Regions from separate parts of the Rhodococcus indonesiensis genome, predicted to be linked through region 3. Evidence: predicted binding sites of a transcription regulator. Region 3 holds the regulator's gene; each other region holds the start of a gene.

The links. The regulator LexA, encoded in region 3, represses DNA repair genes until DNA is damaged. The targets are predictions, from matches to a motif close to CGAACANNTGTTCG.
Region 1: the regulator LexA is predicted to act here: its motif matches at 1,699-1,712, upstream of ACM26Y_RS14595 (SAV_6107 family HEPN domain-containing protein).
Region 2: the regulator LexA is predicted to act here: its motif matches at 3,313-3,326, upstream of cofD (2-phospho-L-lactate transferase).
Region 4: the regulator LexA is predicted to act here: its motif matches at 2,921-2,934, upstream of ruvC (crossover junction endodeoxyribonuclease RuvC).

What each region holds. Positions count from the first base shown of each region.
Region 1 is NZ_CP180630.1:3,175,414-3,182,413, forward strand. Features, by position in the region: gene mraZ (division/cell wall cluster transcriptional repressor MraZ) at 1-9, opposite strand, end outside; gene ACM26Y_RS14590 (DUF3040 domain-containing protein) at 437-853, opposite strand; gene ACM26Y_RS14595 (SAV_6107 family HEPN domain-containing protein) at 1,072-1,596, opposite strand; gene ACM26Y_RS14600 (GNAT family N-acetyltransferase) at 1,775-2,374, shown strand; gene ACM26Y_RS14605 (phytoene desaturase family protein) at 2,385-3,974, shown strand; gene ACM26Y_RS14610 (carotenoid biosynthesis protein) at 3,971-4,777, shown strand; gene ACM26Y_RS14615 (LppM family (lipo)protein) at 4,809-5,510, shown strand; gene ACM26Y_RS14620 (glycosyltransferase family 2 protein) at 5,514-6,647, shown strand; gene metF (methylenetetrahydrofolate reductase [NAD(P)H]) at 6,699-7,000, opposite strand, start outside.
Region 2 is NZ_CP180630.1:3,540,306-3,547,305, forward strand. Features, by position in the region: gene ACM26Y_RS16350 (SIS domain-containing protein) at 1-358, opposite strand, end outside; gene ACM26Y_RS16355 (phosphomannomutase/phosphoglucomutase) at 441-1,808, opposite strand; gene ACM26Y_RS16360 (DUF3499 domain-containing protein) at 1,881-2,276, opposite strand; gene ACM26Y_RS16365 (metallopeptidase family protein) at 2,364-2,858, shown strand; gene ACM26Y_RS16370 (WhiB family transcriptional regulator) at 2,863-3,126, opposite strand; gene cofD (2-phospho-L-lactate transferase) at 3,529-4,518, shown strand; gene ACM26Y_RS16380 (coenzyme F420-0:L-glutamate ligase) at 4,515-5,897, shown strand; gene ACM26Y_RS16385 (NUDIX hydrolase) at 5,899-6,462, shown strand; gene ACM26Y_RS16390 (SGNH/GDSL hydrolase family protein) at 6,459-7,000, opposite strand, start outside.
Region 3 is NZ_CP180630.1:2,362,567-2,369,566, forward strand. Features, by position in the region: gene ACM26Y_RS11040 (uracil-xanthine permease family protein) at 1-845, shown strand, start outside; gene ACM26Y_RS11045 (acyl-CoA dehydrogenase family protein) at 926-2,068, shown strand; gene lexA (transcriptional repressor LexA) at 2,143-2,856, opposite strand; gene ACM26Y_RS11055 (LysM peptidoglycan-binding domain-containing protein) at 3,114-3,632, shown strand; gene nrdR (transcriptional regulator NrdR) at 3,825-4,298, shown strand; gene hrpA (ATP-dependent RNA helicase HrpA) at 4,323-7,000, opposite strand, start outside.
Region 4 is NZ_CP180630.1:2,463,461-2,470,460, reverse strand. Features, by position in the region: gene secD (protein translocase subunit SecD) at 1-15, opposite strand, end outside; gene yajC (preprotein translocase subunit YajC) at 181-522, opposite strand; gene ruvB (Holliday junction branch migration DNA helicase RuvB) at 640-1,689, opposite strand; gene ruvA (Holliday junction branch migration protein RuvA) at 1,731-2,324, opposite strand; gene ruvC (crossover junction endodeoxyribonuclease RuvC) at 2,321-2,899, opposite strand; gene ACM26Y_RS11555 (YebC/PmpR family DNA-binding transcriptional regulator) at 3,073-3,825, opposite strand; gene pdxT (pyridoxal 5'-phosphate synthase glutaminase subunit PdxT) at 3,890-4,510, opposite strand; gene ACM26Y_RS11545 (acyl-CoA thioesterase) at 4,618-5,433, opposite strand; gene pdxS (pyridoxal 5'-phosphate synthase lyase subunit PdxS) at 5,550-6,452, opposite strand; gene ACM26Y_RS11535 (NUDIX hydrolase) at 6,690-7,000, opposite strand, start outside.

The sequences.
Region 1 (7,000 bases), 810 kb from region 3:
GAGGAACACTCGACACCCCCCGCCACGCCCCGGCCGGACCCTGTCCTTTGCTCGACGGAGGAACCCCTCCGCCGCGACCCACACTACCCCACTTTCCCCCACGTTCAACCGCTTACGCGCCGCCGCGCGGCGCCGTTTTTCGACTGTCCGCAGTTCAGGGCGGGTGGGGCAGAGTGGGCGACGGCGACGAGGCAGTGCCGCCGTGCCGCGGGAGACGGGTCCCCGTCGCGCGACGACGAACTCGGGCCCGGGAGAACACCCTGGTCGCCTCGCCTCGACGGGCGCCTCACCGGATCAGGGCACGACGGTGGGGGGCGGTGGGGCATGACGGTGGGGGGCGGTGGGGCCCGGTGTGCCACGCGCCGGGAAAAGCCGAACGGCGCGCCCCGGCAACCGGGACGCGCCGTTCCTGAGAACTCGCGTGAAGTACTGCGCGCTACTCCTGCTCGAAACGCCGGCGGAAGCGGTCCTCCATCCTCTTGCTGAACCCTCCGCCGGACTTGCGGCCGCCGCGGGGTCTACCTTCCGCGGAACCGCGACCTGTTCCGCGGGGACCGTCGCCGGCGCCTGGACCGCGCTTGCCTCCGAGGAGGAGCAGGACCCCCGCGCCGAACATGACGATGAATCCGACGAGACTGATGATCGGGAACCCGCCCGGCTTCACCGGGAGGGCGACGCCTGCGATCAGCAACGCCAAACCCAGTGCGAACAACGCGCCGGCCTGGAGCCGACGCCGACTGGACGCCATCCCCATCCGGCTTCCCCGGACGGTAGAGGCGAACTTGGGATCCTCAGCATAGAGCGCGCTCTCGATCTGTTCGAGCATGCGCTGCTCGTGCTCGGAGAGTGGCACGGTACCTCCCCCGGCACTAAACGGTGGCCGCCGGATCTGCGGTCCAGATCGACGGGGGGCCGACTTTGACGGCCGCCTGGCTCAATAATACGAGTACATCCCGGCGGGGACCACAAACTGCGGATTCGAGTTCGATCACGGTTCCGAAGGACCTGCGTACGAGGGGCCGACGGACCCGGCCCGGGCCGTCGAACGACCCGGGCTGCGTCCCGCACCGATCAGGCGGTGCGGCGGCTGGCTCCCGACCCCGGGTCTGCGCCCCCCGACCGGTCGTCCGCGCCGGTCAGGTAGTCCTCGACCTCGTGGAGGAAACGGCCCACCTCGTCGTAGAAGCGGCTCGCCTCGTCGGCAGGCACGGAGCGGGTGACCCCCGCCTCGATCGCCGCGCGGGTGTCGGAACGATCGGCGAAGAAGTCGGCCCAGACCGCGAACCCCGGCTCCGCGCGCGCCATGAGCACCCACGCGTTGCGGGTGCGGGGACGACGCACCGGTCGGACCGCCCGCAGCTCGGCCCCGGCGAGTACGGCCCCGGCCCCGCGCAGCGCGGCGAGATACGCCAGATGGAACCGCTCGGACGGTTCCGGGGTGCCGGCGGCGGCCGAGAGCAGCTCGTCCGCGCGGTCGAGCAAGGTTGCGGCGCGCGAGGACACCGGGCGGGCGGCGCAGTCCGGACGGCCGACGGCCCGCGGACCGGTCGCGCCCGACGGTGCAGCAGCCGACTGTGTGGTTCGTGCCGCGATCATCACTCCGAACACCTCCCTGCACCCCGCCGGGCACCGGCCGGGTCACGGCCCCGGCGATCCGGCGATGTTCGCTTCCCTCGAACATCGCCGGATCCCCGGTATCGAACATCCGTTCGACGTATTCAATATAGCTGCACCTACCGACACGCAGTCAAGGGAAGGCGGTCCACTCCCCGTCATGAGTACGGATGCGAGCCCGCGGGGCGCGGCACCGATCGTCGTCGATCTCTCCGCCGCCGAGTTCCGCGCGCGGCTGCCCGAGGTGCTGCCCATCTACGTGGCCGCGATGCGATACCCGCGCGGCACCGAGTACCACCGCGCGCCCATGTGGTCCGAGCACTCCGCCCGCCCGGGATGGAAGGCCGTCGCGGCGGCTCTACCGGAGGAACCGTCGACGCTCGTCGCGATCGCCTACGGCTATTGCGGGTCACCGCATCAGTGGTGGAACCAGCAGGTGCGGACCGGGATGCGCCATGCCGGCTACCCGCCGGAGACGATCGACGCCGTCCTCGGCGACTACTTCGAACTGACCGAGCTGCACGTGCGGCCGGACGCCCAGGGGCACCGTATCGGCGAGGCGCTCCTGCGCCGGCTCCTGAGCGGCCGCCCCGAGCGCACGGTGCTGCTGTCGACTCCCGAGACGCCCGGCGAGGACAACCGGGCCTGGCGGCTGTACCGGCGATTCGGGTTCCGCGACGTCGTCCGCAACTTCCGGTTCACCGGGGACGCCCGTCCCTTCGCCGTCCTGGGCCGGGACCTTCCGCTCGAAGGTCCGTAGCGTGGACGGGGTGATCGATGCCGTCGTAGTGGGTTCCGGGCACAACGCCCTGGTGAGCGCGTGCTACCTGGCCCGCGCGGGCCGGTCCGTGGAGGTGCTCGAGCGGGACACCGTGCTCGGTGGCGCCGTGTCGACCGTGGAACGCTTCCCGGGCCACGCGGTCGACCGCGGCTCGTCGGCCCACGTCATGATCCGGCACACCGGCATCGTCGAGGAACTCGATCTGGCCGCGCACGGCCTGCGCTATGTCGACTGCGACCCGTGGGCGTTCGCCCCGGCCCCGGCGGGCAGCGACCGCCCGGGGATCGTCTTCCATCGCGATCTCGACCGCACCTGCCGATCCGTCGAGGCGGCGTGCGGTCCACGCGAGGCCGACGCCTACCGCCGCTTCGTGACGGTGTGGGGTCCGCGCAGCGCCCGGGTGATGCGCTCGTTCTCGGTACCACCGACCGGCCGGCACCTGCTCTCGTCCTTCTGGGGTCTGGACACCGGCAGCGGCGGCAGTGACCTCTCCCGCCAGTTCCTCGGCACCGGCGACGCCCTCCTCGACGAGTACTTCGACGACGAGCCGCTCAAGGCCGCCCTCGCCTGGTTCGGTGCCCAGTCCGGTCCCCCGATGTCCGAGCCCGGCACTGCGCCCATGGTCGGCTTCGCGGCATTGATGCACACCCTGCCGCCCGGGCGGGCGGTCGGCGGGAGCGGCGCGCTGACCCGGGCCCTGTCCACCCGCCTCGGGTCCGACGGTGGGGCCGTCACCCTCGGCGACGCCGTCACCGAGATCCGCCGCGCCGGGGACGGCTGGGCGGTGCGCACCGACTCCGGACGTGTCGTCACCGCGCGCACCGTGATCGCCGGCTGTCACGTGCTGACCACGTTCGATCTGCTCGAACGCGGCGGATTCGACCGCGCCCGCCTCGACGCGTGGCGGCGCCGGATCCGCGTCGGCCCGGGCATCGGCATGGTGGTACGCCTGGCGACCGACGCGCTGCCCCGGTATCCGAGCGGGCCCGCCGACGCCGCCGAGGCCGTGCGCGGCCTGCAACTGCTCGTCGAGGACCGGGCCCGGCTCCGGCTCGCGCACGGCGCCGCCCTGGCGGGGGAACTGCCGCCGCGGCCGGCCGTGCTGGCCATGAGTTTCACGGCGCTCGATCCGTCGATCGCCCCGCCCGGCGAACACCAGGTGACCCTGTGGTCGCAGTGGCACCCGTACCGGCTCTCCGGCGACCGGCAGTGGTCCGCGCTGGCCGAGCCGGAGACGGACCGGATCGTCGCCGAGATGGAGCGGTTCGCGCCCGGCTTCGCCGGCTCCGTCCGGCACCGGCACATCCAGACCCCGCACGAGATCGAACGCGAACTGGGTCTGATCGGCGGCAATGTCATGCATGTGGAGATGTCGCTGGACCAGATGTTCATGTGGCGGCCGCTGCCGGAACTGTCCGGGCACCGGGTCCCGGGCGCCGACGGTGTCTATCTGACCGGCGCGTCCACCCATCCCGGGGGCGGGGTCTCCGGCGCGAGCGGGCGCGCCGCCGCGCAACTGGCGCTCGCCGATTCCGCGGGTGGCCCTGTGCGCCGCGCGCTGGGGCGGTGGCGTCGATGAATCGGCTGCCCGTCGTTCTCGCCGGTTGTGCGATCGCCGCGCAGATCGCCTACCCGCTGACCTCCGGCCAGGCCCGCGATCTCGTCACCGTCGCCGTGGTCACCCTTCTCGCGGCCGCCGGGCTCGCGCACGCGGCTGCGCGACGCGGCGCGGTCTGGACCGCCGGGTTCTTCGCGATCACGGCAGGGATCGGCTTCGCATCCGAGGTGGTGGGCACGGCGACCGGGTACCCGTACGGTTGCTATGCGTACGCCGCCGACCGGCTCGGTCCCGCGCTGTTCGACGTGCCTCTCGTGGTGCCGCTCGCCTGGACCGCGGGGATGTACCCGGTCTGGTACGTGGCGTCGCTGCTCGCCGCGCGCAGCGGGATCTCGCGGCCGGACGGGAACCGCGAGCGGGTGACTCGCATCGCGCTCACCACGGTGGGCATGGTCGGCTGGGACCTGTACCTCGACCCGCAGATGGTCTCCGACGGCCAATGGAGCTGGTGCAACGGCGGCGGCCTGCCCGGTATCGAGCAGATCCCGCTCACCAACTACCTCGGCTGGATCGTCGTGGCCACGCTCATGGCCGTGGCATTGGACCTGCTCGACCGGACCGGACCGGTGCAGCCGGGCACCGACACCGTCCCCCTGGTGCTGTTCGTGTGGACGTGGCTCGGGTCTGCGCTCGCCCACAGCGTCTTCCTGGGCGCGCCCGAGCTGAAGTACTCGGCTCTCTACGGGTCGGCGGTCATGAGCGTGCTCGGCATCCCGCTGTTGTTGTCCCTGCGGCGACGCGCCGGGACCGGGGCTCGCGTCTGACACGTCACCCCGCTCCTGGCACGATGTCGCTGTGCAGCCGCCCACCTCGCCCCGCTCCCGCCGACGGTCCCTCGCGGCGGCGGCGCTCCTGCTCCTGCTCGTCCCCGCCCTCGCCGGCTGCCTGCGGGTGCAGGCGACGATGGGGGTCTCGGCCGACGACCGTGTCTCCGGGCAGATCGTGGCCGCGACGATCCCCGCCGACGAGAACGACAAGGGACCGCAACTGACGGCTCCCGGCTCTCTCGCCGGCAAGGTCCGCGTGCAGGAATACGACCAGGACGGGTACGTCGGTAGTCAGGTGTTCTTCAGTGATCTGAGCTTCGGGGACGTGCAACAGCTGGGGTCGATGTCGGACCAGACCTCGGGCACCTTCCAGCTCGCGCTGCAGCGCGCCGGTGACCTGGTGAGCGTCAACGGCAAGGTCGACCTCGAGTCGGTGCCTGTCCAGGGCACCGACGTGCAGATCACGATCGCGTTCCCGGCCCGGGTCGCGACGACCAACGGCAACCGTGAATCCGACTCGATCGTCACGTGGAAGCTGCCGGCCGGTGAGGTGAGTACGTTGCGCGCCGAGGTCCGCTACGCCGATCCGAACACCAGGGGGTTCGCCGGCTGGGCGGGAATCGTCGCCGGCGTCACGATCGGTGTCGCGGCGATCATCGGAGTACTCGCCTGGATGAACCGCAACCCCGCGCCCGCGCGACGCAGCCGCGACGACGCGACGGCGTCATAGGCGATGCGGCCGTTGGTCGGCGTCGTCCGCGCCGGGGCCGTCGCCGCGACCCTGGGAGCCGCCGTCGCCGTCGCCAATCGCCTCACCCTGCCCCGGCTCGCCCCCGGCGATGTCGTCGACGAACCGGTGACGGTGATCGTCCCCGCCCGCAACGAAGCCCGTCGCCTACCTCGTCTCGTCGCGGATCTGCGCGCCCAGCGCGGTCTGCGCCGACTGCGGGTGGTGATCTTCGACGACGACTCGGTCGACGGCACGGCCGAGGCGGCCCGGCTGGCGGCCGGGGAGGATCCCCACGTCACGGTGATGCGTTCGACCGCGTCGCCACCACCCGGGTGGACGGGCAAGGCCGCGGCATGCGCACGTGCCTACGCCGCCACCGATCCGTCCGGCGTGGTCGCCTTCGTCGACGCGGACGTGCGGTTGGCCCCCGACGCGGTGGCCTCCGCGGTGACCGTGCTGAGGGACCGTGGGGCCGACCTGCTCACCCCGTGGCCTTTCCAGCAGGCCGGCTCCACCGCCGAGCAGCTGGTGCAGCCGCTGCTGTTCTGGTCCTGGTTCGCGACGCTGCCGATCGCGGTGTCCCACCGCTCGAACCGGCCGTCCACCGCGGTCTCGTGCGGACAGTTCCTCGTGTTCGACGCACAGGCGTACGCCGCGGTCGGCGGGCACGTCGCGGTGGCGTCCAGTCCCACCGAGGACCTCGACCTCGCCCGGGCCCTGCGCCGGGCCGGGCGGCGCACGATGGTGGCCGCGGCCGGCAACGTCGTGTCCTGCCGGATGTACGAGGGCGCTGCGCCCTTGCGGGCCGGGTACACGCGCTGGCTGTGGTCGGCGTTCGGTTCCCCCGCCGGATCTGGGGCGGTGCTCGTCGCTGCCGCGGTGACCTACGTGCTGCCGCCCGTGGCGGCGGTGCTCGGCCGCGGCCCGGCCCGGCGCTGGGGGGTCGTGGGGACCGCCGCGGCGGTCGTTTCCCGGACCGTGGCCCGCGCGACCGAACGCGGCGGCCTCGACCCGTCCGATCTGGCAGCCGCCTGCACCCACCCCTTCGCGGTGGGCGGGTTCGCGGCGCTGACGATCGACTCGCTCCGCGCGCGGCGCACCGGCCGGCTCGGCTGGAAGGACCGGCCCCTGCCCTGAGTCGTCTGTCCTGAGTCGTCCGGCCTGAGCGCCCCGCCCAGAGCGCCCGGGTCAGACCGCCGTGGGCACCGCGATGCCGAGGCGGGCGAGCACCTCGCGGGTAGCCCGCGCGAAGTTCAGGGTGATGAAGTGCAGGCAGGGCGCGCCCTCGGCGATGAGTCGCTCCGCCATCTCGGTGGCGACGTCGATGCCCACTTCGCGCACGGCGGCACGGTCCTCCTCCGGGCCGTTCCCGGCGGCCCGGACGAGGCGCTCCTCGAGGGTGGCCGGCAACTTCGACCCGGACAGCTCCAGGCTGCGCCGCGCCGTGCGCAACGACGTGATCGGCATGATCTCCGGGATGATCGGCTTGG
Region 2 (7,000 bases), 1.2 Mb from region 3:
CGGCGACCGATTCGGCGAGCTGGGGGTCGCCGGCGTCGTCGCCCGCGACGACGACGACGTCGAGCGGGCCGACCCAGGGCGGGGTGACGGGGGCCGTGACCAGCGGCACGGCCGAACGCGCCGCGAGCATCGCGACGACGAGTTCGCCCGCGCGAGCAGCGCGCGCATCGCCACACACGAGCACCACGCTGCGCGGATGCAGGCCGTGCAGGCGGTCGAGGATCTGCTCGTCGACGGCCGCGGCGGTGGCGCGGATCTGTGCCCCGCCGAGCGCGGCGAACCGCAGAATCCCGTCGACGTCGGCGTCGATCAGGGCACCGGTGTCGTCCAAGTCGAGGATCGAAGAGGGAGCCGTCATGGCTGCGCCACCGTCCTTCCGACTCGCACCGTCCCGGGACCGAGCCCCGGGAACTCGATTATCCCCGCCACGGATACTTCCGTCACGCGCGCACGATCGCCAGGATTTCCCTCACCAGCGCGTCGACCTGCTCCGCCGTGCGGGCCTCGACGTTGAGTCGCAGCAGGGGCTCGGTGTTGGAGGCCCGCAGGTTGAACCAGGCACCGTCGGCGAGATCGACGGTGACGCCGTCGAGCCGGTCGACTGCTTCGGCGCGGTCGCCGAAGGCCTCGAGCACTGCGGCGGTGCGCTCCGTGGCGTCGTCGACGGTGGAGTTGATCTCCCCGGACGCGGCGTACCGGTCGTATTCGCGCATCAGCTCGGACAGGGGCCGGTCCTGGCCGGCGAGCGCGGCGAGCACGTGCAGGGCCGCGAGCATGCCCGAGTCCGCGCCCCAGAAGTCGCGGAAGTAGTAGTGCGCCGAATGCTCGCCGCCGAACACGGCCCCCGTCTCGGCCATCTGCTGCTTGATGAACGAGTGCCCGACGCGGGTGCGGACGGGCTTGCCCCCGAGTTCGGTGACGAGCTCGGGCACCGCGCGGGAGGTGATGAGGTTGTGGATGATCGTCGATCCGGGTTCCTTCGCGAGCTCGCGCGAGGCCACCAGCGCGGTGACCGCCGACGGCGTGACCGGCTCACCGCGCTCGTCGACGACGAAGCAGCGGTCGGCGTCACCGTCGAACGCGAGGCCGAGGTCGGCACCCGAGTCGCGCACCAGCTTCTGCAGGTCCACCAGGTTGGCGGGATCGAGCGGATTGGCCTCGTGGTTGGGGAAGGTTCCGTCGAGTTCGAAGTACAGCGGCACCAGGTCGATCGGGAGCGCACCGAACACCGCGGGCACCGTGTGCCCGCCCATACCGTTGCCGGCGTCGACGGCAACCCGGAGCGGGCGCATCGCGGACAGGTCCACCAGCGAGCGGACGAACGCGGCGTAGTCGGCGAGCACGTCCCGCTCGGTGACGGTGCCGGGGGCACCGTCGAAGTCCGGGACGCCGGCGACGAGTTCGGCCGCGACGGTGGCGAGCCCGGTCTCCTGTCCGACCGGCTTGGCCCCGGCCCGGCACAGCTTGATCCCGTTGTAGCGCGCCGGGTTGTGGCTCGCGGTGAACATGGCGCCGGGAGCCTCGAGGATCCCGGACGCGAAGTACAGCTGATCGGTGGAGGCCAAGCCGATGTGGACGACGTCGACTCCCTGGGCGGTGACGCCGGCGGCGAAGGCCTCGGCCAGCTCCGGGGACGATGCGCGCATGTCGTGGCCGATCACGACGCGGGTGGCGCCGGTGTCCCGCATCAGGCGAGCGAAGGAGGCACCGACGTCCCGGACGAATCCGGCGTCGAGCTGTTCTCCCACCAGGCCACGCACGTCGTACGCCTTGACCACGGCGGACACGGACTCGGCAGTTCTCGCCACTGTTGCTGCTCCTGATCGTCGACTGGCGCCGCCGCCTCCGCGGCGGGGCACGGTCAGCCTAGTGCGCGGCGATCAGGACGTGGGATCGGGCAACACGCGCAGATGGCCACGACGGCCGGTGCGGGCGGTGGGGGGTGCGGCCAGGGTGGTGGGGACACCGGAATCGGTGTCGTCGGAGTCGGTGCGGCCCCGCTCGCCGAGGCCGGCTTCGCGCACCGCCTCGGCCAGTGCGGTCAGGTCGTCCTCGTCCGGAGTCCCGGCGGTGAAGGCGCCCTCGTACCGGACCAGCTCCCACCCCTTCGGGGCGGTGATCCGCGAGCCGTGCGATTCGCACAGATCCCACGAGTGGGGCTCGGCGACCGTTGCCAGGGGACCGACGACCGCGGTGGAGTCCGAGTACACGTAGGTCAGCGTCGCAACAGCAGGGTTCTTGCACCCAGGCCGGCAGCATCGACGCAGTGATCTCACAGTCGGAGAGTAGCGCGCCGTGCGCTCCGGGACTATCCGGACACACCGGAGAAGCGGGTTCGGTTTTGCGTGTCGTACTGTCCAGGCATGCCCCGATCGCGCCGTCCCAGACCCGTGACGTCCCGCTCGGTCGCCCGTCGCGGCCGCGGTGTGCGCGGCCCGCTGTTCCCGCACGAGGTGCCGGCGTGGCGCTCGCGCGCGGAGAAGTTCGATCTGCTCGTGCTGGGGGCCTTCGCGCCGATCGACGCACAGTGGCACGACCGGCTGACCAAGCTCGACATCGCCGTCGACGAGGTGCCCAAGATCCGCGCCCTCGACCCGGACTCGGTGAACTGGCCGTCGGAGGTGGTCGCGGACGGCCCGGTGCCGCTGTCGCGGCTCGTCCCCGCAGGGATCGACCGGCGCGGCGCGGCGACGCGGGCCCGGATCGTGCTCTTCCGCCGCCCGCTGGAACTGCGGGCGAAGGATCCCGAGGATCTCACCGACCTGGTGCACGACGTGCTCGTACACCAGGTCGCGACGTACCTCGGCGTCGAGCCCGAGGTCGTCGACCCCGAACTCGGCGGTTTCGACGAGGACTGACGCCTCAGACGATGCCGCGCTTGAGGCGCCGGCGCTCCCGCTCCGACAGACCACCCCAGATGCCGAAGCGTTCGTCGTTGGCCAGCGCGTACTCGAGACATTCGTCCCGCACCTCGCACCCCAAGCAGATCCGCTTCGCCTCCCGGGTCGATCCCCCTTTCTCAGGGAAGAACGCCTCGGGATCCGTCTGCGCGCACAAGGCGCGTTCCTGCCACTGTTCGTCGGCACCGTCGGACGGGTCGCCGAAACCATCGATCAGACTGAGCACGGGCCGCGCAGGCGCGTCCCCCCCGATGCCGTCGATGTCGTCCCGGACGTCCTCGCCTGCAGTGTCGATGCCTGCAGTGTCGATCCGAGAGCTCTCGAACCATTCGCGCTCGTCGGCCATCGTTCGCCTCCTCACCTGCAGCGCTGCAACTCTCGTCGAAACCGGCCCACTCCGCGCCACCCCCATCGAACATGCGTTCGAATGCAGTTCGCCACAACCGATCTCGGTTCCGGTTCACTGGAAATGACACTTATGTGATTAGACACGTGGGGCGTGTCGCGGTCAAGCCGAGCGGCGCCGCTGTCTTACCATCCGGGGTTCTCCTCCGCGCCGCTGCGCACCTGCCGCCCGGGTGCGCAGGCACCCCGGCAGCCCTCGCGGCGCACCGCCTACGCTTGCCCTGTGAACGTGACTGTATTGGTCGGCGGCGTCGGAGGTGCGCGTTTTCTCACCGGCGTGCGCCGGCTCCTCGGCATCGAACCCGGCCGCGACCTCGACCCCGACGCCGCGCACCGGGTGACCGCGATCGTCAACATCGGCGACGACGTCTGGATGCACGGGCTGCGCATCTGCCCCGACCTGGACACGTGCATGTACACCCTCGGCGGCGGGATCGACACCGAACGCGGATGGGGCCGGGCCGACGAGACCTGGCACGCGAAGGAGGAGCTGGCGGCGTACGGAGCGACACCGGACTGGTTCGGCCTCGGGGACCGCGACATCGCGACCCACCTGCTGCGCACCCAGTTGCTGAACGCCGGGTACCCGCTCTCGGCCGTGACCGAGGCGCTGTGCGACCGCTGGAAACCCGGCGTCGCCCTCCTCCCGGTCTCCGACGACCGCAGCGAGACCCACGTCGTCATCACCGATCCGGCCGACGGCGAGCAACGCGCCGTGCACTTCGAGGAATGGTGGGTCCGGCACCGCGCCCAGGTGCCCACGCACAGCTTCGCGCACATCGGCGCCGAGAAGGCCGCCCCCGCACCGGGTGTGCTCGAGGCGATCGACTCGGCGGACGTGGTGATCCTCGCCCCCTCCAACCCGGTAGTGAGCATCGGCGCGATCCTCGCGATCCCCGGACTGCGCGGCGCGCTGCGCACCACGTCCGCGAGGATCGTCGGACTGTCGCCGGTGATCGACGGAAAACCGCTGCGCGGCATGGCCGACGCGTGCCTCGGCGTGATCGGCGTCGAGACCACCGCCCAGGGCGTGGGACGGCACTACGGCGCCCGCAGCGGCGCAGGCCTGCTCGACGGCTGGCTGATCCACTCCACCGACGCCGCCGACGTGCCCGGCGTCGAGGTGCGCAGCGTGCCGCTGCTCATGACCGATCCCGACGCGACAGCCGAAATGGCTCGCGCCGCACTCGAACTGGCAGGAGTGACGCTGTGACCACGCCCTCCGACACGGCCGTCGGTACCGCCGCCGGGGTGCGCGACCACTCCCCCGGACGGCCGATCGAGATCCTCCCGGTGCCCGGCCTGCCCGAGTTCCGACCCGGCGACGACCTCGCCACCGCGCTCGCCGCCGCGGCGCCCTGGCTCGCCGACGGAGACGTCCTCGTCGTCACGAGCAAGATCTTCTCCAAGGTCGAGGGCCGCATCGTGGACTCCCCCACCGACCCCGAGGCCCGCGATGCGCTCCGCCGCCGCCTGGTCGACCAGGAGGCGGTGCGCGTGCTCGCGCGCAAGGGACGCACGCTCATCACCGAGAACCGGCTCGGGATCGTGCAGGCCGCCTCCGGGATCGACGGCTCGAATGTCGCCGCCTCGGAACTCGCCCTGCTGCCCGAGGATCCCGATGCGAGCGCCGCGGCTCTGCGCGAGCGTCTGCAGGCGCTGCTCGGTGTGAGCGTCGCCGTGGTCGTCACCGACACGATGGGCCGGGCCTGGCGCGTCGGCCAGACCGATGCCGCGATCGGAGCGGCCGGAATTCCGGTCCTGCACGAGTACGCGGGATCCCGTGACGGACAGGGCAACGAACTGTTCGTCACCTCCGTCGCCGTCGCCGACGAGATCGCGGCCGCGGGCGACCTCGTCAAGGGGAAGCTGGGCGGTGTCCCGGTCGCGGTGATCCGTGGCCTCGACCTGCCCGACAACGGTTCCACCGCCCGGCAACTCGTCCGTCGCGGCGAGGACGACCTGTTCTGGCTCGGCACCGCCGAGGCACTCGAGCGAGGCCGCCGCGAGGCGCTGTTGCTGCGGCGGTCGGTGCGGGAATTCTCCTCGGAACCGGTCGATCCCGAAGATCTGCGCGACGCCGTCGCCGAGGCTCTCACCGCTCCCGCGCCGCACCACACCCACCCGGTGCGGTTCGTCTGGGTCCGCACCGAGCAGGTGCGCCGCCGGCTGCTCGACCGCATGCGCGAACGTTGGGCCGCCGACCTCGCCGGTGACGGGCTCGCACCGGCGGCGATCGACCGACGGGTGGGCCGCGGCGCGATCCTCTACGACGCGCCCGAAGTGGTGATCCCGTTCTGGGTTCCCGACGGCGCCCACCGTTACCCCGACGCCCGGCGTACCGCCGCCGAGGCCACGATGTTCACCGTCGCCGCCGGCGCCGCCGTCCAGGGGCTGCTGGTCTCGCTCGCCGTCCGCGGGCTCGGCAGCTGCTGGATCGGGTCGACGATCTTCGCCCCGGACGTCGTGCGGCGTGAACTCGACCTGCCGGCGGACTGGTCGCCGCTCGGCGCGATCGCGGTCGGACACCCCCTCGAGCCGGCGACGCCGCGCATCGCCCCCGCGGCCGGCGACCTGCTGCTGGAGCTGTGAGATGACCGCGTCCACGCTGCACGCCTCGGCCGTCGACCGGCTGCAGACCTGGCGGACCGATTCGGCGGACGCGGAGTCGCTGCGGCACACCATGCTCGCATTTCTCGACGCCGCCCCCGAGGGATGTCTGCGCCGGCACGTCCCGGGACACGTCACGGCGTCGTCGCTCGTGCTCGATGCCGACCGGCGGCACGTGCTGCTGACCCTGCATCCCCGGGTGGGACGATGGATCCAGCTCGGTGGGCACTGCGAGGAATCCGACGAGACGGTCGTCGACGCGGCGCTGCGGGAGGCGACCGAGGAGTCCGGAATCGCGGCTCTGACCATCGACCCGGAACTGCTCTCGGCGCACACCCACCCGATCACCTGCTCGCTCGGCCACCCGACCCGGCACCTCGACCTGCGGTTCCTCGTCGTCGCGCCACCGGGAGCCGTACCCGTCCGGAGCACGGAATCGACGGACCTGCGGTGGTGGCCCGTCGACGCGCTGCCGCCCGAGGCCGAGCACGACACCCTCGGGCACCTGCTCGCTCTCGCGGGCGCACGCTTCCGGGCGGCCGGTTAGACCGGTTGCAGCGTGGGGCGTTTCGGCGCGACACCGTCCCCGGAGGACGTGCCGCGCACGCGCCGCCCGAGCCAGGGAACCAGGAATTCCCGCGCCCACCGGCGGTCCTCGGCCCGTTTCGCCGCGGACACCACCGGCGCGGCCTCGAACTCGGCCGGAGTGAGCGTGTGTGCCGCACCGAGGAGATCGAGCACGCGGATCGCCATGTTCCGGTGCCCGGCCGACGACATGTGGAGCCGGTCGAAATCCCACATCCGCAAGTCGCGGTACTCCGCGAAACGCCAGAAGTCGACGATCGTCGCACCGTGCCGGTCGGCGATCTCGCGGACGAGCTCGTTGTAGACGGCCCAGCGCCCGCGCAGGATCCGGAACACCGGCGCCCAGCTGCCGTCGTAGGCCGTCCACACGAGCACCCGGGCACCCGTCGCAGCGAGCTTGCCGACCGCCTCGTCGTACTCGGCGGCCAGCGCGTCGAGATCGAGCTTCGGGCGCATCAGGTTGTTGCCGCCGGCATAGATCGTCACCAGGTCGGGCCGCA
Region 3 (7,000 bases):
GCTTGAATCTCGCGCCGGTCGCGGTCGGGTCCTTCGAAGCGCAGCCGCTCGTCGCGGCGATCACGCTGACCGCCATCCTGCTGGTCACCGTGCTCGGCCCCGGCCTCCTCGGTCGCCTCGGCATTCTCGTCGGTGTCGTCATCGGCTGGGTGTTCGCCGCCGTCACCGGCGGACTCGCCGAGGAACGCGTCACAGCCCTCCGTGACGCCGCGTGGTTCGGCCTGCCCGAGCTGCGCGCCCCGGCGTTCGAGTTGTCCGTCGTACTGCTCGCCCTGCCTGTCGTGGTGGTGCTCGTCGCCGAGAACGTCGGCCACGTCAAGGCCGTGGCGGCCATGACCGGACGAAACCTCGACGACGTCGCCGGCGACGCCCTGCTCGCCGACGGCCTCGCCACGACCCTCGCCGGAATCGGAGGCGGGTCGGGCACCACCACCTACGCGGAGAACATCGGCGTGATGGTCGCGACGCGGGTGTACTCGACCGCGGCGTACTGGGTGGCCGCCGCAACCGCCGTGGTCCTCGCCTTCTCGCCGAAGTTCGGTGCCCTCGTCTTCACCGTCCCCGACGGGGTGCTCGGCGGCGCCACCCTGGTGCTGTACGGCCTGATCGGCATTCTCGGCGTGCGGATCTGGATGGAGGCCGATGTCGACTTCACCGATCCGGTCAACCTCACGGTGGCCGCCGCCGCGCTGGTGGCCGGGATCGGCGATCTCACCCTCACCGTGGGCTCCGTCGAGCTCGGCGGCATCGCGTGGGGCTCGATCGGCATCCTCGTCGCCTACCCGATCCTGCGCCGGGCGGCGGATCTGCGCCGTCCGGCGCCCGGCGCGTCCGGTCACAAATAACGCTCGTTCCTGTCAGCGTCAGACGGGCCTTCCGATGTCTACCGTGAGCGTGACGTACGTCATCGGATACAGGAGCGCACATGGAACGCACCCTCTTCGAGCCCGAGCACGAACTCTTCCGGGAGTCGTACCGGAAGTTCCTCGAGCAGGAGGTGGCTCCCTTCCACGAGCAGTGGGAGCAGGACAAGATCGTCGACCGTGAGGTCTGGAAGAAGGCCGGCGCGCAGGGCTTCCTGGGCATGGCAGTGCCGGAGGAGTACGGCGGCGGCGGTGTCGAGGACTTCCGCTACAACACGATCGTCACCGAGGAGACCACCCGCGGAGGATTCAGCGGCATCGGTTTCATGCTGCACAACGACGTCGTGGCCCCGTACCTGCTGAAGCTGGCGGACGAGGAGCAGAAACGGCGCTGGCTGCCGGGATTCTGCTCCGGTGAGATCATCACTGCGATCGCGATGACCGAGCCCGGCACGGGCAGCGATCTGCAAAGCATCAAGACCCGCGCAGTGCGGGACGGCGACGAGTGGATCCTCAACGGTTCCAAGACCTTCATCACCAACGGCATCAACGCGGACCTGGTGATCGTCGTCGCCTGCACCGATCCGGAGAAGGGCGCGCAGGGTTTCTCGCTCCTCGTCGTCGAGCGCGGGATGGCGGGCTTCGAGCGGGGCCGCAACCTCGACAAGATCGGCCTCGCGGCGCAGGACACTGCCGAACTGCACTTCACCGACGTGCGGGTGCCTGCCGCCAACCTCCTCGGCGAGGAGGGCATGGGCTTCATCTACCTGATGCAGAACCTGCCCCAGGAACGTCTGTCGATCGCGGTGGTGGCGGCGGCGGCCATGGAAGCGGTGCTCGAGGACACGATGCAGTACTGCCGCGACCGCAAGGCATTCGGCAAGTCGATCGGCAGCTTCCAGAACACCCGGTTCGAGCTGGCCGAGCTGGCCACCGAGACCACCCTCGCGCGCGTCTTCGTGGACAAGTGCATCGAGCAGCTCAATGCCGGCACCCTGAGCGTGCAGGAGGCGGCGATGGCCAAGTACTGGACCACCGACAAGCAGGTCGAGTTGATCGACCGCTGCCTGCAGCTGCACGGCGGATACGGCTACATGCGTGAATACCCGGTCGCGAAGGCGTATCTCGACGCCCGCGTGCAGAAGATCTACGGCGGCACCAACGAGATCATGAAGGACATCATCGGCCGCGGTCTGAACCTCTGATCCCACCCGGGAACGAGCAGGGCGGCGCCGCGGATCGCGGCGCCGCCCGTGCATGTTCGGCGGAAGTGGCGAGGTCAGATCTTGCGGATCACGGTCACGACCTTGCCGAGGATCACCGCGTCGTTGCCCGGGATCGGTTCGAACATCGGGTTGTGCGGCATCAGCCACACGTCGTTGTGTACGCGCTTGAACGTCTTCACGGTCGCTTCGCCGTCGAGCATCGCGGCGACGATGTCCCCGTTGTCCGCGACGTTCTGCTGGCGCACCACGACCCAGTCGCCGTCGCAGATGGCCGCGTCGACCATCGATTCGCCGACGACCTTGAGCAGGAACAGCGAACCCTGCCCCACCAGTTCTCTCGGGAGCGGGAACACGTCCTCGACGGACTCCTCCGCCAGGATCGGCCCGCCCGCGGCGATCCTGCCCAGCACGGGGACCATGGCAGCCGACGTGGGGGACCCGGCGGCGACGTCGACTCCGTCCACCGGCTGTCCCTGCGGCGCCGGCGGCTGCGAATCGTCGAGGCCGCGCACGTCTACCGCGCGGGGACGGTTCGGATCGCGCCGGAGGAAACCCTTGCGCTCGAGGGTGCGCAGCTGGTGCGCCACCGACGAGGTGGAATTGAGGCCCACCGCGTCGCCGATCTCGCGGATGCTCGGCGGGTAGCCGCGCTCGGTGACCGATTCGCGGATCACCTCGAGGACGCGGCGCTGGCGTTCCGTCAGGCCGACGGCCGGATCCGCGGTGGTCGTCCGGCTCCGCCCGGCCGGGGGATGGCCGTCCGTCATGTCGTGACCTCCGTGCGTCGTGGGTCGGATGTGCTGGATGTGATGGAACGAATCTAGCTCTCCGCGGCCCGGTTATCAAACATCTGTTCGACGTTTTCCGCCCGTTGTGCTGACTTTGCCGGGCCGACGTGGTACACATCGAACATACGTTCTTTCGAACACGTGATCGAACAAACGTCGACCGAGCGATAACCGAAGTTCCGCCGCGGGTGCTGTCCCGCGGACGAGTGACACGCGCGAGTGACACGGAGGCCTCGATGAGGACATCAGCAGTGCGCCGGACCGAACGGAACGACCCGCAGTTCGACGACCCCGGGCCGCACGACACCGGCGGCGGGGCACGCCGTGCCGGGACGACGCATCTCGTGCGACGCCCGCACGAGGCGGCAGACCGCCGGCTCCCCGTCCGTCCGGACGCGGGGATCGTGGACTACCGGCGCGTTCCGGTCCGGGTCTCACGCGTTCCGCACCGGCCGGCCGAGGTCACGCGCACCCGCCCGGGCGCCGTACTGGCGACGGCGCTGCTGACCGCGCTCGTGACTGCGGGACTGCTCGGCATCGCGCACCTGCGCACCAGCCAGGTCGCGGCCGGCGCCGCACGCACCGAGGTCACCGTCGTCCAGGCGGGCGAGTCGCTCGGCGACGTCGCGGCCCGGGTGGCTCCGGGTGTGTCCCGGTCCGAGGCGATCGAGCGGATCCTCGACCTCAATGCCATGCCGGACGGCCGCCTCCGCACCGGCCAGACCCTGCTCGTCCCGGCGTCCGCGCCGCGGTGACGTGGCATGGGCAGGCAGGCACCGGGTTCGGCCGACGACCCGGGTATGCAGGTATTGTCGACTCTTGTCAGTGACACCACCTCGTGTGGTCGCGCCGAGAGCGATTCGCCTGCCGGTGGGTCCGGTCTCGGGAGGACGGCATCGGTTCCACGCCGACGTCGCGGCCAGCACGGCTACGACGAAGGAATCGACATGTACTGCCCGTATTGCCGGCACCCCGATTCCCGCGTCGTCGATTCCCGGGAGGCCGACGAGGGTGCTGCGATCCGGCGCCGGAGAGCATGCCCCCAGTGCGGCAGGCGGTTCACGACGGTCGAGACGGCGGTGCTGTCGGTCGTCAAGCGCAGCGGCGTCACCGAACCTTTCAGCCGGGAGAAGGTGGTGCGCGGCGTAGCTCGGGCCTGTCAGGGGCGAGACGTCGACAACGATGCCCTCAACCTCCTCGCCCAGCAGGTCGAGGACGCGGTGCGGGCCAAGGGGTCCCCGGAGATTCCGAGCAACGAGGTCGGTCTGGCCATCCTCGGACCCCTGCGCGACCTGGACGAGGTGGCGTACCTGCGATTCGCCTCCGTCTACCGGTCCTTCAGCTCTGCAGAGGATTTCGAGCGCGAGATCAAGGAGTTGCGCGAGCACCAGCACCGGCGCGAGACCGGGTCCGAGGACTGATCGCCCGGCGGGACACGGTGCCGCTCAGCGAATCGCCGCGACGGCCTTGAGGATCCGCTGCTCCGAAATCGGCCCACGGGTCCCGAGGTGCTGGGCGAACAGGCTGACCCGCAGCTCCTCGATCATCCACGAGATCGCCACCACATCGGGGGCGGTGGTCCGCTCCTGCGGCAGTCGTGCGAGCAGGCGGTCGTACTCGGCGTAGACCCGGTCCAGCACGTCCATGCCCTGCCGGTCGCGGTGCGCGCTCGCCGGCAGCGCTTCGAGCCGGTATGCCGCCGCGGCCAGATAGCGGGGCAGGTCGGCGAGCCGGGCACTGCCCAGCTCGGTGACGAATCCCTGGAAGAGTAGTGAGGCCAGCTGTTCCCGCACGTCCTCGGCAGCCTCGCCGCGCACCTTCTCGAGCAGTACTTCCACGTCGTGTGCACGCGCCAGGGCGGGCACGACGAGTTTCAGGAGCGCCGCGACCCGGTCCGGCAGCTGGGCCCACACCACCTTCACCAACGCGGTGAACTCGTCGGGTGTGCGTACCGGCTTGCCGTGCCGGACGATCGACTCGTCCACCGCACAGGCCCGGCAGTCCTCGAGCAGATCCTCGAACGAGCCGTCGGGGTTGCGTCCGAGCGCCAGCCGCTCGCTGTTGCTCAGACCCGTCGCCGCAGCGCGCGCCTGCACGGGGACCGCCTCGAGGAGCAGTGCCCGCAACCCGGTGCGCATCGCGGCCTGCTGCGCCTGCGGGGTGCTGAGCACCCGGACCGCCACGCCACGATCCTCGGAGACCAGCGTCGGGTATCCCGTCACGCGCTGACCGGCCACCGTGCGTGTCACCGTGGGTTCGAGGGTGCCGAGGGTGTCGGCTGTCCAGACCAGTGCCGGCGCACGTTCGGTGCTCGACGCCGCCCGCGAAACCTCGGCCTCGACGCGGGTTTCCAGCCGTCTGCGCAGGTCGGTCAGGCTCTTGCTGCGCGCGAGAACCGACCCTCGTTCGTCGACGGCGGCGAACGTCATCCGCAGGTGGTCCGGCAGCGCGGCCGGGTCGAAGTCGCCCGGCTCGATCCGTGTCGCACCGAGCCGCGACAGCTCCCGGGCCATCGCGTTGACGAGGGGCTCGGATCGGGCCCGGACCGACGCGAGGGCCGCCGCGGCGAAGTCCGGTGCCGGAACCACTTGGCGGCGAAGATGCTTGGGGAGTGTCTTGATGAGGGCAGTGACGAGCTCGACGCGCATGCCGGGCACCGACCAGTCGAAGCCGACGGGCCGGACCCCGGCGAGCAGTGCCACGGGAATGCGGACGGTGACGCCGTCCTCTTCCGTGCCGGGCTCGAATTGGTAGGTGAGGGGGAACTGCAGATCGCCCTGCCGCCACGCGTCGGGGTAGTCGCCGCCGAGGATCGCGGCGGCGTCCTGGTTGACCACCGTGTCCGGGGTGAAGGTGAGCAGTTCGGGATTCTTCTGCCGCTCCTTCTTCCACCACGTGTCGAAGTGCCGCGCCGACACGACTTCCGGTCCGACGCGCTGGTCGTAGAAGTCGAACAGGGTCTCGTCGTCGACGAGGATGTCACGCCGGCGGGCCCGGTGCTCGAGCGCCTCGACGTCGTCCAGCAGCGCGCGGTTGGCATGGAAGAACTTGTGACGCGTCCGCCACTCGCCCTGCACGAGGGCGTGCCGGATGAACAGCTCGCGGGAGGCCTCTCTGTCGATCGCCCCGTACTGCACCGGCCGTTGCGCCACGAGGGGGATGCCGTAGAGCGTGACCCGCTCGTAGGCCATCGCCGCCTCGCGCTTGGTGGACCAGTGCGGTTCGGAATAGGTGCGTTTGACCAGGTGCGGCGCAAGCTTCTCGGCCCACTCGGGCTCGATACGCGCCGCCGTCCGGGCCCACAGCCGCGACGTCTCGACGAGCTCGGCCGCCATCACCCAGCGCGGCGGCTTCCTGGCCAGCGACGAACCGGGGAAGATCCCGAACCGTGTTCCGCGCGCGCCGAGGAAGTCCCGCTTCTCGCCCTCGCGCAGGCCGACGTGCGAGAGCAACCCCGCCAGCAGCGACTGGTGGATCGCGTCGGGCCCCACGTCCTGGTGCCGGGTCTCCCAGCCGAGGTTCAGGGTGATCTGACGGAGCTGGCCCTGCAGGTCCTGCCATTCCCGGATCCGCAGCCAGTGCAGGAACTCGTCGCGGCACATCTTGCGGAACCTGCTGGACGACAGCTCCTTCCGCTGCTGCTTGAGGTAGTCCCACAGTTGCAGGTAGGCGAGGAAGTCCGAGCCCTCCACGGCGAACCGGGCGTGCTTCTCGTCGGCCACCTGCTGGAACTCGGCCGGGCGCTCGCGCACGTCCTGGATCGACAGGGCGGCGACGATGATCAGGACCTCGCGCAGGCATCCGTTGCGGTGCCCCTCCACGATCATCCGGGCCATGCGCGGATCGACCGGCAGCAGCGCGAGTTCGCGCCCGGTCCCGGTGAGCCGGGGCAGTTCGTCCTTCGCTGCCCGTTCGAGCGCCCCGAGTTCCTCGAGCAGCGCGATGCCGTCGCGGACGGCGCGCGGGTCGGGGGCTTCGACGAAGGGGAACGAGGCGATGTCCCCGAGTCCGAGCGCCGTCATCTGCAGCACGACCGAGGCGAGATTGGTGCGCAGAATCTCCGGCTCGGTGAACTCGGGGCGGGCCTCGAAGTCCTCCTCCGAATACAGCCGGATACAGATGC
Region 4 (7,000 bases), 100 kb from region 3:
GTTGGAAGGTGCCACGGTCTGTCAGTCTCCTCGATGCGAGTGAGTGATGCGCTGGTCACGGGGCCATCGCACGCGTCCGGCGCGGCCCCCGCCCGGCCCGCACATCGGCCGGGATGTCGACCGGGCAGTGTCCGGCCGTTCGGTGCTCGGCTGTTCAGTGCTCGGCTGTTCAGTGCCTGTTCAGTGCTCGGTCGGTCGCCCGGCCGGCGGCTCGGTGTCGTCGCCCTTGTCGAGCGAGAGGCCACCGGTCGTCTCGTCGGTCGAGCCGAGATCGGTGATGCGCTCGCGGACCACGACCCGGGCCCAGGTGGTCACCACGCCGGGCGCGATCTCGAGCTCCACGGTGGTGTCGGTGAGCGCGGTGATGGTGGCGTGCAGTCCCGCCGTGGTCATCACCCTGTCGCCGACCTGCAACGCGTCCTGCAGTTCCGCGGTCTTCTGCATCTCCTTCTTCTGGCGCCGGATGCCGAGGAAGGTCGGCACCAGCAGGGCAAGAATCAGCAGCGGGAAGAGCAGTTCCATCGTTGAAGTCAGTCCTCGAAGTCGTCCGGCATCGGGCGCCGGTCGTCGCGGACCGGCGCAGTAGACCAGTGTGCCATTACCGGCGCGGCTGCTGTACCGGCGCCGGTGGCAGAGCGGTCATTCGTCGTCGAACAGGCCGAGTTGCGGTTCGCGGGCCCGCACCTCGATGCCGCCGGTCGCGGCCTCCGGCGGTGGTGTCAGCCCGAGTTGCAGCCACGCGGCCTGCGTCGCGACCCGGCCGCGGGGGGTGCGCGCGATCATGCCCGCCCGTACCAGGAACGGCTCGCACACCTCCTCGACGGTGCCGGGCTCCTCACCGACGGCCACCGCGAGGGTGGACACGCCCACCGGTCCGCCCCCGAAACTTCGGACGAGCGCGCCCAGCACGGCCCGGTCGAGCCGGTCCAGGCCGAGCGCGTCGACGTCGTAGACCGCGAGGGCGGCCTGGGCGATCTCGCAGGTGATGATGCCGTCGGCGCGGACCTCGGCGTAGTCGCGGACCCGCCGCAGCAGACGGTTGGCGATGCGCGGGGTGCCGCGGGAACGGCCGGCGATCTCGGCGCTCGCCTCCTCGCCCAGGTCGATGCCGAGGATGCGGGCCGAGCGGAGCAGGATCTGCTGTAGTTCGGCCGGTTCGTAGAAGTCCATGTGGGCGGTGAAGCCGAACCGGTCGCGCAGTGGGCCGGTCAGCGCACCGGAACGGGTCGTGGCGCCGACGAGGGTGAACGGGGCCACCTCGAGGGGGATCGACGTCGCGCCCGGGCCCTTGCCGACGACGACGTCGACCCGGAAGTCCTCCATGGCCAGGTACAGCATCTCCTCGGCGGGACGCGCGATGCGGTGGATCTCGTCGATGAACAGCACGTCCCCCTCGACGAGGTTGGACAGCATCGCGGCCAGGTCGCCGGCCCGTTCCAGGGCGGGCCCCGACGTCAGCCGCAGCGACGACCCGAGTTCGGCGGCGATGATCATGGCCATCGACGTCTTGCCCAGGCCCGGCGGTCCGGACAGCAGGATGTGATCCGGGGTGCCGCCACGCAGCTTCGCCCCGCGCAGCACCAGCTGCAGCTGTTCCCGCACCCGGGGCTGGCCGATGAAGTCGTCGAGATTCTTCGGCCGCAGACTCGCCTCGACGTCGCCGTCGGCGGGCGTGTACTCGGCGGTCATCGGAGTCTCGTCGGGAGCTCCCTCGGCGGGAAAGTCCTCGATCATCGGCTCTTGCCCAGCAGAGCCAGCGCCGAACGCAGCGCGGTCGAGGTGTCGGCATGCGGGTCACCCGCGAGAACCGTGTCGGTGGACTGTTCTGCCTGCTTGACGGGGAAGCCGAGGCCGACGAGAGCCTCGATCACCTGGTCCCGCATGGGTGAGCCGACCACCGCCGCCGGGGCGGAGGCGCCGGCGAACGCCGCGACCTTGTCCCGAAGTTCGACGACCATGCGTTCGGCGCCGCGTTTCCCGATGCCCGGGACCCGGGTCAGGGCAGCGGTGTTGCCGTCGGCGAGGGCCGCACGCAGCGAGTCCGGATCGAGCACGGCCAGGGTGGCCATCGCGAGTCGCGGTCCGACACCGGAGACCGTCTGCAACAGTCCGAACAGGTCGCGGGCATCGGGGTCGGGGAACCCGTACAGCGTCATCGAGTCCTCGCGCACGATCATCGCCGTCACCAGGCGGGTGTCCTCGCCGCGACGGAGCGTGGCGAGGGTGGCGGGCGTGGCGTGGATCCGATAGCCGACCCCCGCGGATTCGATGACGACGTGGTCGAGGGCGATTTCGAGCACTTCCCCGCGCACCGAGGCGATCACCGTGCACCTGCCTTCCGGGCGGCGGCCTGTTCCCGCAGCCGCGCTTCGTACCGTCGTTTCTGTTCGGCCGCGGCGGCCTCGGCGGCGGCCATGCGCGCGAGCATGGGCGCACGCCAGCAGTGGCAGATCGCCAGGGCGAGGGCGTCCGCGGCATCCGCGGGCTTCGGGGCGGTAACGAGGCCCAGGATCTTCGTGACCATCGCCGTGACCTGCTTCTTGTCTGCCGAACCGTTCCCGGTCACGGCGGACTTGACCTGGCTCGGGGTGTGGAATGCCACCGGGATGCCGCGCCGCGCCGCCGAGAGCGCCACCACTCCCCCCGCCTGGGCGGTGCCCATTGCGGTACGGACGTTGTGCTGGGAGAACACCCGCTCGACGGCGACGACCTCGGGCTCGAAGCGGTCGAGCCAGTCCTCGGCGGCCGTGGAGATCTGCAGGAGCCGCGACGGCAGATCCATCTCGGGGGGTGTGCGGATGACATCCACTGCGACGGCGGCGACCTCGCGCCCGCGGCCGGTGTCCACGATGCCGAAACCGCATCGTGTCAGTCCCGGGTCCACACCCATCACGCGCACCCGTTCACCTCTCGACCGCTACGAACAACTGTTCGAGAGCATAGCGGCCGGGGCCACGCGTCGCGGTACCGACACGCAGCCCCGGCCGTGAGCTGTGCGACTCAGCCGTCGGTGAGCTGTGCGACTCAGCCGTCGGTGAGCCGTGCGACTCAGCCGTCGGTGAGCCGTGCGACTCAGGCGTCGAGTTCGGCGAGGACCTCGTCGGAGACGTCGACGTTGGTGTAGACGTTCTGCACGTCATCGGAATCCTCGAGCGCGTCGACGAGCTTGAACACCTTGCGGGCGCTGTCCGCGTCGACGGGCACCTCGACCGAGGCCCGGAAGTCCGGATCGGCCGATTCGTAGTCGATTCCCGCCTCGACGAGCGCGGTACGCACGGCGATGAGGTCGCCGGCCTCGGAGACGACCTCGAAGCTGTCACCGAGATCGTTGATCTCCTCGGCACCGGCCTCGAGCACCACCTCGAGAATCTCGTCCTCGGTGCGGCCGTTCTTCTCGAGCACGACGACGCCCTTGCGGGTGAACAGGTACGACACCGAGCCGGGGTCGGCCATGTTGCCGCCGTTGCGGGTCATCGCGGTGCGGACCTCGCCCGCCGCGCGGTTGCGGTTGTCGGTGAGGCACTCGATGAGGACGGCGACACCGCTGGGACCGTAGCCCTCGTAGGTGATGGTCTGCCAGTCCGCGCCGCCGGCTTCCTCACCGGCACCACGCTTGCGGGCCCGCTCGATGTTGTCGTTGGGGACCGAGCTCTTCTTCGCCTTCTGGATGGCGTCGTACAGCGTCGGATTGCCCGCCGGGTCACCACCGCCCGTCCGGGCCGCCACCTCGATGTTCTTGATCAGCTTCGCGAACATCTTGCCGCGCTTGGCGTCGATGGCCGCCTTCTTGTGCTTGGTGGTGGCCCATTTGGAGTGGCCGCTCATTCGATTGGAGCCCCTTCCGGCGAGGTGAGGTCGGACCGGGTCCGACTGGTTCGGAGGGCCGATTCTACTCCGCGCGGAGTGATCCCGAACGGACGGTGTCGACGAACAGCCGGTGCACCCGCAGGTCACCGGTGACCTCGGGGTGGAACGACGTGGCCATCACGGCGCCCTGGCGTACGGCGACGACGCGTCCGGCAGCCGGGCCCTCCGGGACGGTGGCCAGTACTTCCACGTCCGAGCCGACCTCTTCCACCCAGGGAGCTCGGATGAACACCGCGCGCACCGGGCCGCCCTCGACGCCCGCGACGGTGAGGTCGGCTTCGAACGAGTCGACCTGCCGGCCGAAGGCGTTGCGCCGGACGGTGATGTCGAGGGCGTCGAGATGCTCGGCGTCGGGACGGGTGTCGAGGACCTGCGAGGCGAGCAGGATCATGCCCGCGCAGGAACCGTACGCGGGCAGGCCCGCCTTCAGGCGGGCGCGCAGCGGCTCGAGCAGGTCGAACACCTGCAACAGCCGGCTCATGGTGGTGGACTCCCCGCCGGGGATCACCAGGCCGTCGACGGCGTCGAGCTCGCTGGGCCGGCGCACGCCGATCGCACGGGCGCCGGCCGCTTCGAGTGCGGTCAGGTGCTCGCGGACGTCGCCCTGGAGGGCGAGCACGCCGATGGTCGGAAAACTTCCCACTGTCGCCTGTTCTGTCTGGGACGGGGCGAAGCCCGCCCGAAATCTGGACGTCACGCTAGCAGCCGCGCCGAGGGTGTCCCGGCTCAAGGACCGTGCCCGCGTCTGCATCAGCGCAGGTAGCGGGTCAGTCCCTCCTGCACCACCGCAGCGACCATGCGCCCGTCCCGGTCGAAGATACGTCCCTGCGTCAGGGCCCGCCCGAAGCCTGCCGACGGTGAGGTCTGGTCGTACAGCAACCAGTCGTCGGCGCGGAAGGAGCGCAGGAACCACATGGCGTGGTCGAGGGATGCGCCCTGGGTCTTCTCGTCGGGGTGGGCGACGCTCGCGGAGCCGAGCAACGTCATGTCGCTCATGTACGCCAGGGTGCACACGTGCAGCACGTTGTCGTCCGGGAGCGGGTCCCGGACCCGGAACCACACCTGCTGCTGGGACACGATGCCGGGACGCCGGAAGATGCGATCCTCCGGCACCCGTCGCAGGTCCCATTCCGGCCATTCCCGCCTGGCCCAGAGGTTTCCGGGGTCCTCCGAGTCCGCGGACGCGGACAGTTCCTCGGGATCCGGCACCGGGGGCATCTCGTCCTGGTGCTCGATGCCCTCGTCCTGGACGTGGAACGACGCGGACATGGTGAAGATCGCCTGCCCGTCCTGGACTGCGGTCACCCGCCGGGTGCCGAACGACCGCCCGTCGCGGATCGGGTCGACGAGATACACGATCGGCTTCGCCGGGTTACCGGGACGGACGAAGTACCCGTGCAGCGAATGCACCGAGTACGCGGGATCGACGGTGCGCACCGCGGACACCAGCGCCTGGCCGGCGACCTGGCCCCCGAAGGTGCGCGGCAGCGACGTCTCCGTCGCCACGCCCCGGAAGATGTTCTTCTCGAGGTGTTCGAGCGCCAGGATCTCCTCGATCTTCGCCATGCGGGCTCCTTTTCAGTCCTGCGACAGGCTAGCGGCAGGTGCCCGGACCGGAGCGACGGGAGCCTCCGGCGCGGTGGAGGCTCCCGTCGCACGCGGGGATGCCGGCGGTCGTGCGGTCACCAGCCCCGCTCGGCGAGGCGGTGCGGCACCGGGATGTCGTCGACGTTGATGCCGACCATGGCCTCACCCAGACCGCGCGAGACCTTGGCGAGCACGCCCGGGTCGTCGTAGAAGGTGGTGGCCTTGACGATCGCGGCGGCACGCTCGGCGGGGTTGCCGGACTTGAAGATGCCCGAGCCGACGAACACACCTTCGGCGCCGAGCTGCATCATCATCGCCGCGTCCGCCGGGGTGGCGATGCCGCCGGCCGTGAACAGGGTCACCGGCAGCTTGCCGGCCTTGGCCACCTCGACGACCAGGTCGTACGGGGCCTGCAGTTCCTTGGCCGCGACGTACAGCTCGTCCTCCGGCAGGGACGTCAAGCGACGGATTTCCTGCCGGATCTTCCGCATGTGGGTGGTGGCGTTGGAGACGTCGCCGGTGCCGGCCTCACCCTTGGAGCGGATCATCGCCGCGCCCTCGTTGATCCGGCGCAGCGCTTCACCGAGGTTGGTGGCACCGCACACGAACGGCACGGTGAAGGCGAACTTGTCGATGTGGTTCTCGTAGTCGGCGGGGGTGAGCACCTCCGACTCGTCGATGTAGTCCACGCCGAGGGCCTGCAGAATCTGCGCCTCGACGAAGTGACCGATGCGGGCCTTGGCCATCACCGGGATGGACACGGCCTCGATGATGCCTTCGATCATGTCCGGGTCGGACATGCGGGACACGCCTCCCTGGGCGCGGATGTCGGCGGGGACGCGCTCGAGCGCCATGACGGCGACGGCACCCGCGTCCTCGGCGATCTTCGCCTGCTCGGGGGTGACCACGTCCATGATCACGCCGCCCTTGAGCATCTCGGCCATGCCGCGCTTGACGCGGGCGGTACCGGTGGTGGGGACGGACTCGGGGCTGCTCACAGCAACAAACTCCTGGGGTATGGCCTGCAGAGACTGGCGCGCGGACGGATCAGGGCACGTCACGGCGCCGCTCCCGAGTCTAGGTGCGCCCCGGCGGCCCTCCCATAGCCAGTCGCGAGGCCCTGGCCTGCATGCCCGCAGGCATCGACAGCCCTGCCCGCAGGCATCGACAGCCCTGCCCGCAGGCATCGACACAGCCTGCCCCACGGGCACCGGTCCGGCCTGCGTCGGCGACGCTCACCGGATGGCGCGGACCTCCGGTTCCACGCGACGCACGGCGACGTCACGCGCCTCGCCCAGCAGATCGGCGAGGTCCTGCGGGTACACGGCTTCCCCGTGTCGCGGCAGGTCCCGGATCTCGTTCTCGGCGAACCAGCGGTGTTCGAGGCTCATGCGGCGCTCGAGGTCCGTGAATCCGCTGCTGCCCGGCTCGAAGGCGGGCGTCTGCAGAGCGAAGAACAGCTCCTCCGAACGGATGAGCTCGCCGTTGAAGGGGAACACCGCCACCCGGCGCCACAGGGGTCCGCACAGTTGCTCGGGTGCGACCG